Regions from separate parts of the Cronobacter malonaticus LMG 23826 genome, predicted to be linked through region 1. Evidence: riboswitches for the same ligand, from Rfam matches in the RefSeq annotation. Region 1 holds a riboswitch; each other region holds the start of a gene.
What was found. Region 1 has a riboswitch for thiamine pyrophosphate ahead of thiM (hydroxyethylthiazole kinase). Riboswitches for the same ligand answer to the same signal wherever they lie in the genome.
Positions count from the first base shown of each region.

Region 2: linked by a shared signal. The riboswitch ahead of thiC (phosphomethylpyrimidine synthase ThiC) and the one ahead of thiM (hydroxyethylthiazole kinase) in region 1 are both predicted to bind thiamine pyrophosphate.
Region 3: linked by a shared signal. The riboswitch ahead of thiB (thiamine ABC transporter substrate binding subunit) and the one ahead of thiM (hydroxyethylthiazole kinase) in region 1 are both predicted to bind thiamine pyrophosphate.

Region 1 is NZ_CP013940.1:1,337,885-1,341,137, reverse strand. Features, by position in the region: gene fbaB (class I fructose-bisphosphate aldolase) at 1-57, opposite strand, end outside; gene thiD (bifunctional hydroxymethylpyrimidine kinase/phosphomethylpyrimidine kinase) at 205-1,005, opposite strand; gene thiM (hydroxyethylthiazole kinase) at 992-1,789, opposite strand; TPP riboswitch at 1,823-1,919, opposite strand; gene AFK66_RS06255 (HTH-like domain-containing protein) at 2,117-2,356, shown strand; gene AFK66_RS21220 (DUF6998 domain-containing protein) at 2,409-2,837, shown strand; gene AFK66_RS06245 (helix-turn-helix domain-containing protein) at 2,935-3,253, opposite strand, start outside.
Region 2 is NZ_CP013940.1:3,793,805-3,797,057, reverse strand. Features, by position in the region: gene thiE (thiamine phosphate synthase) at 1-18, opposite strand, end outside; gene thiC (phosphomethylpyrimidine synthase ThiC) at 18-1,919, opposite strand; TPP riboswitch at 2,036-2,145, opposite strand; gene AFK66_RS17790 (Rsd/AlgQ family anti-sigma factor) at 2,198-2,701, opposite strand; gene nudC (NAD(+) diphosphatase) at 2,804-3,253, shown strand, end outside.
Region 3 is NZ_CP013940.1:3,409,989-3,413,241, reverse strand. Features, by position in the region: gene thiP (thiamine/thiamine pyrophosphate ABC transporter permease ThiP) at 1-1,065, opposite strand, end outside; gene thiB (thiamine ABC transporter substrate binding subunit) at 1,041-2,024, opposite strand; TPP riboswitch at 2,057-2,158, opposite strand; gene sgrR (HTH-type transcriptional regulator SgrR) at 2,194-3,253, opposite strand, start outside.

The sequences.
Region 1 (3,253 bases):
GCGGTGCTGTAACAGGCTATCGGCATCGTTGCCGAGCAACTGCGCAATATCAGTCATCATACGCTCCCGTTATGGTCGGCAGGCAGTAACCTGCCGGACGATAAGATTCCTTACCCACGCCTTAGCTGGGCCCTCTTAGCCTGGACTTGATTAGCACAGATTGCCAGACCTGAGCGCATTTTCAGCTAATTCTGCTGGCACGGTTCACCACCATGCATGAAAATGATGGACGGGCCCGATGCCCTCCCCTACTTCCAGACTATCCGCCTGTTGCAGCGCTTTCGTGAGCCACGCCTTCGCCGCCGTCACTGTTTCAACCCAGTCAGGATACTGCGGGCGCAGCGCCGCGAGCGCGCTGGAGAGCGTGCAGCCGGTGCCGTGGGTATTTTTCGTCATGACACGCGGAGCGGTAAAGCGCGTCGCCCCTTCGCGAGTAAAGAGCCAGTCGGGGCTTTCGGCGTCATCCAGATGCCCGCCTTTCATCAGCACCGCGCCGCAGCCGAGCGCCAGCAGCGCCTCACCCTGCTGGCGCATCTCCGTTTCGCTGCGGGCATGCGTGGTTTCCAGCAGCGCCGCCGCCTCCGGCAAATTCGGCGTGATGATCGCCACCTGCGGCAATAATCTTTCGCGCAGCGTGCGCACCGCTGACGGGCTAAGAAGCGGATCGCCGCTTTTCGCGAGCATGACCGTATCCAGCACGATATTACGCACCCGGTAGTGCGAGAGCCGCTCGGCTACGGCCTCGACGATATCCGTTTCCGCCAGCATGCCGATTTTGGTGGTGTCGATGCGCACATCGCTTAACACTGAATCAAGCTGGGCGGCGACGAACGACGGCTCGATGCGGTAGACCGACTGCACGCCGCGGGTGTTCTGCGCCACCAGCGCCGTAATCACTGATGTGCCGTAAGCACCGAGCGCCGAGAACGTTTTGAGATCGGCCTGAATCCCCGCGCCGCCGCTCGGATCGGTGCCGGCGATGGTGAGCGCGTTAATGCGTTTCATGAGCACCTCCGAACGCCTGCGCATGCAGATTATCCAGCAACGCGCTGGCGAAACTGCCGGGGCCACGGGAGACGGTCAGCGCCTGTTCGCCCGCCCGCTTCATCAGCCAGCAGGCCGTTGCGACATTCTCCAGACGGTCGCCCGGCAGCGCGCAGCAGGCAGCGACGACCGCCGAGAGCGCACAGCCGGTGCCCACCACGCGCGTCAACATCCCGGTGCCGCCCTCGACCGCGACCGTGCGTTCGCCATCGGTGATGTAATCGACCTCGCCGGTCACAGCGACGACTGCGCCGGTGCGGCGCGCCAGTAAGCGGGCCGCCTCACGCGCCTGATGCGCGCTTTCGGTCGCGTCAACGCCGCGCCCGCCGCCGCTCTCGCCTGCCAGCGCGCGAATTTCCGAGGCGTTGCCGCGAATGGCGGCTGGGCGACGCGCCAGGATCTCCCGCGCAAATTCCGTGCGCAGCGTGAGCGCGCCGACGGCGACCGGGTCGAGCGTCCACGGCTTGCCCGCCGCGCAGGCGCCGTCGATGGCCGCACGCATCGCCTGCTGCTGCGGGTGTGTGAGCGTACCGAGGTTGATGAGTAAGGCATCGGCGATGGCCGCGAACTGCGCGGCTTCTTCAGTATCCACCACCATCGCGGGCGAGGCGCCAAGCGCGAGCAGGACATTGGCAGTGAAATTTTGCACCACATCGTTAGTAATGCAGTGCACCAGCGGAGCGTGACGGCGAAGTTGGGTGACAACAGGCGCGGCGTTTGAGCCGCAAAGCAGGTCAGAAGACATGGTTCTCTCCTGCCAGGCGCGAAGACGGGATACCGGACAGGCATCTGACTTCCCTACGCTGGCATTATCCAGATCAGGTGGTACGGGTATTTCTCAGCCCATCAGTGATGGGGCACCCCGAGTCATGAAGATTGAATCTCTATACTTTTTGCCAGCTTAGGGTAAGTTGCTTGCTGTTGCAAGCCCGCCCTTCCGGTTATCGCTTCTTCGCGCTGTACCCCACCTTATACCTCAGTTTGTACCCCATATCTGTATGACAAAACCCCTTGATTATCAAAATTAGCTAATTTATATTATTTATCTAAATTTGATAAGTGAGATATGCAAATGACAGAAACCCAGATCTACGAGAACATTAAGCAAGCCATCAACAGCGCACCGCGAAATGGTCAAACGGTTGAAATGCACCTCCAGATGATCAAATACGCCGACCACCTGAAAAACGTCACTGCTAAAGAGTTTTGCGAGGGTGTGGGACTTAAAGCCAGTTTTGGTACTGAATTCAGCAAAATGAGGAATCTCACCGAGCGGCTTAAAGCCGCTGGGCTTGATACCTCGAAGCTGTGATTAACAAGATCATCGGTATCTACGTTTAGTTAACGAGGTTAGATGGGTGCACGTGAAGCATATCGGCAGTATCGAGAAGCGGTGGCTGCTTGCAAAGGCATTTTTTGCCCGAGGTGGTAATGTCACTGGTGATTATGGTGAACATCTCGTAAAGCAACTTTATGGGGGTGAATTATTGCCAAACTCCCATAAAAGCGCCGATGTAAGATTAAGCGATGGGACGCTGTTGCAGGTCAAAACCAGAGTCAATAAAACCCAGTTAGGCGGAATTCGCTCCTGGGATTTCGATTACCTGATCGGCATTCAGCTTAATGAAGATGCCGAAGTAGTGATGGCAGTTCGTGTCCCTGTGGGTATTTGTCGCCAAATTGCCGGATATGCCAGCCACGATAACAAATTTGTGATTCATCTCAATGGCGTGCTTCTTAAAACGCCTGGCGTAGAAAACGTCACTGAAGAGTTTCGTCAATGTAATCCTTAAGTGTTCGTTTTTTTTCTTTTCTGGATGCGGGCGGCAATATACCAAACAGCACGGAAGAATAAGAAGATGTAGAGCTGGGTAATCATAATCCTCCTGTTTATTGGGTATTCATAGTTTGCTGTGACGTGTGTTTATCAAGATAGGCCAAGGCGTATTCGTTCGTTAGTTTCCCGTCACATTTAAAGCGCTCCAAATCTGGTAACTGATACTCAGAAAATTGATACCAATGTCCAGCACTCTCGAATTGATGCAATTTGGTAGAATATTCCTTATCGTCGCTTGGTGCGGTTGACGGTGTTACAGGTTTCTTTATCTTTGGCTTCGGTGTTGGCTTCACCTTTTCCGGCGTTTGCGCTTCTTCTTTCGGTGCTTCGTCAAGCTCGCACATCGGATCGGCGTTGGCCTCTTCGCCCTGT
Region 2 (3,253 bases), 1.8 Mb from region 1:
CGCGAACAGAGGCTCCATCACTCGACTTCCTCCTGGCGCAGATAAATGTCGCCCCCACGCGCCTGAAAACGATTCGACATCTCGGCCATACCCGCGTCGATCGCCTGCTTCGCGGCGTAGTCGCGCACCTCCTGGGTGATTTTCATTGAGCAGAATTTCGGGCCGCACATAGAGCAGAAATGCGCGACTTTACCGGATTCCTGCGGCAGCGTTTCGTCGTGGTAGGCGCGGGCGGTGAACGGATCGAGCGCCAGGTTGAACTGATCTTCCCAGCGGAATTCAAAGCGCGCTTTCGACATGGCGTTATCGCGGATCTGTGCGCCAGGATGCCCTTTGGCGAGATCGGCGGCGTGGGCGGCAATTTTGTAGGTGATAAGCCCCTGCTTCACATCTTCTTTATTCGGCAGGCCGAGGTGCTCTTTCGGCGTCACGTAGCAGAGCATCGCGCAGCCGAACCAGCCAATCATCGCCGCGCCGATCCCGGAGGTGAAGTGATCGTAGCCGGGCGCGATATCGGTCGTGAGCGGTCCGAGCGTGTAGAAGGGCGCTTCGTGGCAGTGCTCCAGCTCCTCGGTCATGTTGCGGCGGATCATCTGCATCGGCACGTGGCCTGGGCCTTCGATCATGACCTGGACGTCATATTCCCATGCGATTTTCGTCAGTTCGCCGAGCGTGTGGAGTTCGGCGAACTGCGCCTCGTCGTTGGCGTCCTGAATGGAGCCGGGGCGCAGACCGTCGCCGAGTGACAGCGAGACGTCATAGGCGGCGCAGATTTCGCAGATCTCGCGGAAATGCTCGTAGAGGAAGTTTTCACGGTGGTGCGACAGGCACCATTTCGCCATGATCGAACCGCCGCGCGAGACGATGCCCGTCAGACGGCCTGCGGTCATCGGCACATAGCGCAGCAGCACGCCCGCGTGAATAGTGAAGTAATCGACGCCCTGTTCGGCCTGCTCAAGCAGCGTGTCGCGGAACATCTCCCAGCTCAGATCTTCGGCGATCCCGTTAGCCTTCTCCAGCGCCTGGTAGATCGGTACCGTACCGATCGGCACCGGGCTGTTGCGCAGGATCCATTCGCGGGTTTCGTGAATGTAGCGCCCGGTGGAGAGATCCATCACGGTATCTGCGCCCCAGCGGGTCGCCCAGACCAGTTTTTCGACTTCCTCTTCGATAGACGACGTCACCGCCGAGTTGCCGATATTGGCGTTGACCTTCACCAGGAAGTTACGACCGATAATCATCGGCTCCGATTCCGGGTGATTAATGTTGGCAGGAATAATGGCGCGCCCGGCGGCGACTTCGCCACGCACGAACTCCGGCGTGATGTTCTCCGGCAGGCGCGCGCCAAAGCCGTGGCCCGGATGCTGCTGGCGCAGTACCGCCGTGCGAATACGCTCGCGGCCCATGTTTTCCCGGATGGCGATAAATTCCATTTCGGGCGTCACGATACCCTGACGCGCGTAGTGCAACTGGGTGACACGCTTGCCCGCCTTTGCGCGCTTTGGCGTCAGCAGCCCGCGAAAGCGCAACTCATCCAGCCCGTCGTCGGCCAGACGCTCGCGGGTATACGCGGAGCTGAGGGAATCGAGGGTTTCGGTATCATTACGCGCGTCTATCCAGGCGCTGCGCAGTTTAGCCAGCCCTTCGCGGACGTCGATACGCACCGCCGGATCGCCGTAAGGGCCGGAGGTGTCATACACTGGCACCGGCTCGTTAGGCTCATAGCGCGGGTTCTCTTTGCTGCCGCCCGCAAGCGTCGGGCTCAGGCGGATTTCGCGCATCGGCACGCGAATATCTTCACGCGAACCGGTGAGATAGATGCGGTGAGAATTGGGGAAAGCGGTGCCTTCCAGGGTGTCGATAAAGTGTTGTGCGGCGGCGCGCTGTTCGCGGCGGCCTGGTTTGTTTGATACAGACATAGCGCATTCCAGTTAACGGTCAGGAAGTGGCTTGTCAGAACAACGGAGGAGTAATGGCGTGCGCCCGTGCACCCTTAACAGGGCATCAGGGCGAAATCGCGCCCTGAACGGGGCAAAATGGAATTACTCTTGTTCCCTTCGCAGGTATTAACCTGATCAGGTTCCGCGGATCCCGAATTAACGGTCTCAGCCCGTGCTGTCGCACTGGGCACTCCGACAAGATAAACCCCGCTAAAATCGCGGGGGCATATTTAAACTACTCGTTAATACAGCCGAACTCAAGCCGGTTTGGCGAGGCCGGTTTCGTCATTGGCGCTTTCGCCGAGGTTGTTGTCAAAAGCCAGCATGATGAGCTTATCTTCCAGCGCGAAGCGGGCGGCGAGCGCCTCGCCAATGCCGGAAAGCGCTTCCTGAAACTCCAGGCAGTTATCGTGGTCGATAGCGCTTTCCAGATGTGTGTCGTAGAAATCCATGATTTGCTGGGTGTTGGATTCCAGCTGAGGATAGATTTGCGTGGCGGCGACCAGCGGGCTGGTGCCTTCCATTTCGCTGATGACGCGCTCATAAATATTGAAATGTCCGGCGGAGAGGTAATCCACCAGGCAGTGACAGAAATCGTCCAGCGCCTGTTCATCAAGCGCAGTCATCGGCTCCTTGCCGGGTTTGATGCCGACCATCTTGTAATAGGTGACCAACAGATGGTTGCGGGCAGCAAGCCAACGATCAACTAACTCATTACTCCCACCAACGCGTTCCGTCAGACTTTTTAGCTGGTTTAGCATGATCGACTCCATGAGATATAAGATGTAAAAACGCAAATGACCCAAAATATGTAAGAACAATGTTAATAACGTGCCAGTGACGCAGAGGTAGTGCAATCAATTATGGAACGTACACTAGAAAATTTAGACCATGGCTGGTGGATAGTCAGCCATGAACAGAAATTATGGCTGCCAAATGCAGAATTACCTTACGGCCAGGCCGCGGATTTTGGTCTTACGGGCGAAAAGGCGCTGCAAATTGGCCTCTGGGAGGACGCGCCGGTCTGGCTGGTACTGCAAAAGCGCGAAAAGGACATGGCCTCGGTGCGACAGCTTATCGACCAGGACGCCGGGCTGTTTCAACTGGCGGGGCGGGGCGTACAGCTCGCCGAATTTTACCGCTCTCATAAATATTGCGGCTACTGCGGCCATGAGATGCACCCGAGCAAAACCGAGTGGGCGATGCTCTGCGGCCACTGCCGCGAACGCTACTACCCGCAAATCGCGCCGTGCATCATCGTGGCTATCCGCCGTGACGATAAAATCCTGCTGGCGCAGCATACAAGACACCGC
Region 3 (3,253 bases), 2.1 Mb from region 1:
GCTCCAGAGCAGCATCATGGTCAGGATAACGCACAGCACTCCGGCGCAGAGCGCGATACGCAGCGACGTCCAGAGCGCGCGCCACAGCGCCGGGTCGGCCAGCGCATGGCTAATGTCGCCGCGCAGGCCGTCCACCAGCACCGCCAGCAGAGGCGGCAGGAGAAGCAGCAGCGCGGCACCAATCAGCAGTGAATCGATGAGTTTGCTGCGCCATGAATCCTCCGGGTTGCGCCAGCCGCGCACCAGCGTCGCGCCGACAGGAATCGCTTTGCTGAGCCGCTGGCTTAACAGGATAAGCGACAGGCAGCAGCCCATCTGGATAAGCGCCAGCAGCGCCGCGCGCCCCGGATCGTAGTCATAGCTCAGCGCCTGGTAGATGGCGAGCTCAATGGTGGTTGCCTGCGGCCCGCCGCCGAGCGCCAGCACCGTGGCGAAACTGGCGAAGCAGAGCATAAAAATGAGCGCCGCTACCGGCGGGATCTGGCGGCGCAGCCAGGGCCACTCCACCAGCCGGAAGAAATCCCAGCCGCGCATACCGAGCTGCGCGGCGAGCTGGCGCTGTTCGCCGGGGATCTGCGTCAGCGTCTGGTACAGCAGGCGAGTCGCCATCGGCATATTAAAAAAGAGGTGCGCCAGCAGGATGCCCTGAAGGCCATAAGGCGAAAACGTCCATTCAATACCGAGCGTCGCGCAGAGCGCGGCGAGCCAGCCGCTGCGCCCGTAGACGCTAAGCAGGCCGAAAATCGCCACCAGCACCGGCAGGATAAGCGTCATGGCGCACAGGCGCAGCAGCATTCGCCGCCCCGGAAAGCGGCGGCGGTAGAGCGCGCGGGCGAGTGGGATCGCAGGCACGACGGAAATCAGGGCAGAGAGAAACGCCTGCCAGAACGAGAAGCGCACCACATGCCACAGGTAGCTGTCGTGTAGCAGCGCGCGTGCATCGGTGTGCGGCGCGTGTGTCCAGAGCGCTGCGAACGCCGCCATCGCCACCGCCGCCATCAGCAGGGCGGCGGTGAGGCCGGGCCAGAGCCAGCCGGGGATCAGCGGCTCACGGCGCGTTGCCATTCACTCGTCCATTGCGCGCGCTGTGCGGCGACTTCCTGTGAGGTGAATTGCAGGGTGGTCTGCGGCCGGGTCAGCGCGTTAAAGCCTTCCGGCAGCGCGACGTTGGTCACCGGGTACATCCAGTTGCCCGCGGGGATCGCATTCTGGAAGGCGGGCGAAACCATAAACTTCAGGAATTTCTCCGCCAGTGCGGGCTGCTTGCTGGCGGCGGTGCGTGCGGCGACTTCCACCTGCAGATAGTGGCCTTCGCTGAAATTCGCCGCTGCGTAGTTCTCTTTTTTCTCTTCAATAATGTGGTAGGCGGGCGAGGTGGTGTAGCTCAGCACCAGATCGCCTTCGCCTTTCAGGAACAGGCCGTAGGCTTCGCTCCAGCCTTTGGTGACCGTAACGGTTTTCGCGGCGAGCTTCTGCCAGGCGTCCGGCGCTTTATCGCCATAGACTTTTTGCATCCACAGCAGCAGGCCCAGCCCTGGCGTGCTGGTGCGCGGATCTTCATAGATGATGCGCCATTTCTGGTCGCTCTCAACCAGCTCTTTCAGGCTTTTCGGCGGGTTTTTCAGTTTGTTTTTATCATAGACGAAGGCGAACCAGCCGTAGTCGAACGGCACAAAGGTGTCGTTATTCCAGCCGCCCGGCACGTTAACTTCACCCGCCGGAACGCCGCTTTTGGCGAACAGCCCGGTCGCGGTCGCGGCCTGAAGCAGATTGTTATCCAGGCCCAGCACCACATCGGCTTTGCTGTTTTTGCCTTCCATGCGCAGGCGGTTAAGCAGCGAGACGCCATCTTCCAGCGCCACGAATTTCAGCTCGCAGCCGCAGTCGGCTTCAAAGGCGGTTTTAATTTTCGGGCCAGGGCCCCACTCCGAGGAGAAAGAGTCGTAGGTGTAGACGGTCAGGACAGGTTTGGCGAAAGCCGGAGCGGCGGCGAGCGCCAGCAGAGGAAGCAGTTTTTTTAACACTTTGCACCTTTATCAAATGGGGGCAAAGGATTTTGAGCGGTAGCCTCAAATCCCTTCGCCGGCGTTATCCGGATCAGGTTCGACGGGTATTATCTCAGCGCACCGGTCAGTCGGCAGCACCCCGTTGAGAACGGCTCATTGTAATGATTTGCGTAATGTTGCGAAAGGGTTACGGCTCCGGCGGTGCAAACCAGGCGGATTTAAAATCAAACCAGCCGAGCGTGTTCATGCGCACGCCGCGCATACTGCGCTGGCCCTGTAGCATCAGCCAGTGGTGAATGAGCGGCAGAATATCCTGACGCTCGAGCATCGTGCGGCACCACTGCGGCAGGTTCAGCGCGCCGGTGCGCCAGCGCTGGGCGTCGCCCTGCCAGTCGAGCGGGATGCAGCGCTGAATGAGCGGCACTTCGCACAGGTGCGCGAACAGCGAGAAATCGAGCGGCAGCGTAAAGTTGGCGCTGTTAAGCCATAGATCGCTGGTAATGTCGCCCTGATACCACTCCTCATAGCTCACCTCTCGCAGTTCCAGCTCCACCTGCTCCTGCGCCAGGATATCGCGCAGCAGCGCGCCGATAATGCGGTTTTCATTGTGGTCGCCATAGAAGGTGAGCGTAAGACGCTCCAGCCCGGCGGGCTTCTGCGCCTCAGGAATTTGCGGCGCGTGGTGCCAGCGCGGCAGCAGGCCGTAAGCCGGAAACCAGATGCGCTGATAGTGCGGCGCGGCGCGGTGCAACAGGCGGGCGGGCGTAAAGCGCGAGCTTATCCAGCGGCGCACCTCCGGCATCGCGCCGACGCGCGAGCGGGAATCAAACAGCAGGTAGTAGCAGCCTTCTTCGAGGCGGCTCTCCACGGCTTTTTCGTCGACGTCGCGTGTCGGGCCTTCAAGCTGAACGGCGCAGCTCAGCTCCTCGCCTATCTCCGGCAGCACCCAGAAGTTCACCTCATCAATCAGCGCGCGGTAGCCAAAATAGTCATCAAAGGCGTGGATTTTTAGCTGGTTGCTGTTATTGCGTACCACCGCGTAAGGGCCAGTGCCGACGGGCTGGCTCGCGAATTTCGGCATTTCCGGCCACTCCCGCGGCAGGATCATCGCCGGCACGCTGCCCATCAGCCACGGCAGCCAGTCGTCCGGCTCGCTCAGGTGAATATCGAGTGTCCAGGCCGTGGGAGAAACGACCTGGCGGATATGCGCGTAAAGCGGCAGGGCGCAGATGCGCTGGAGCGAGCTG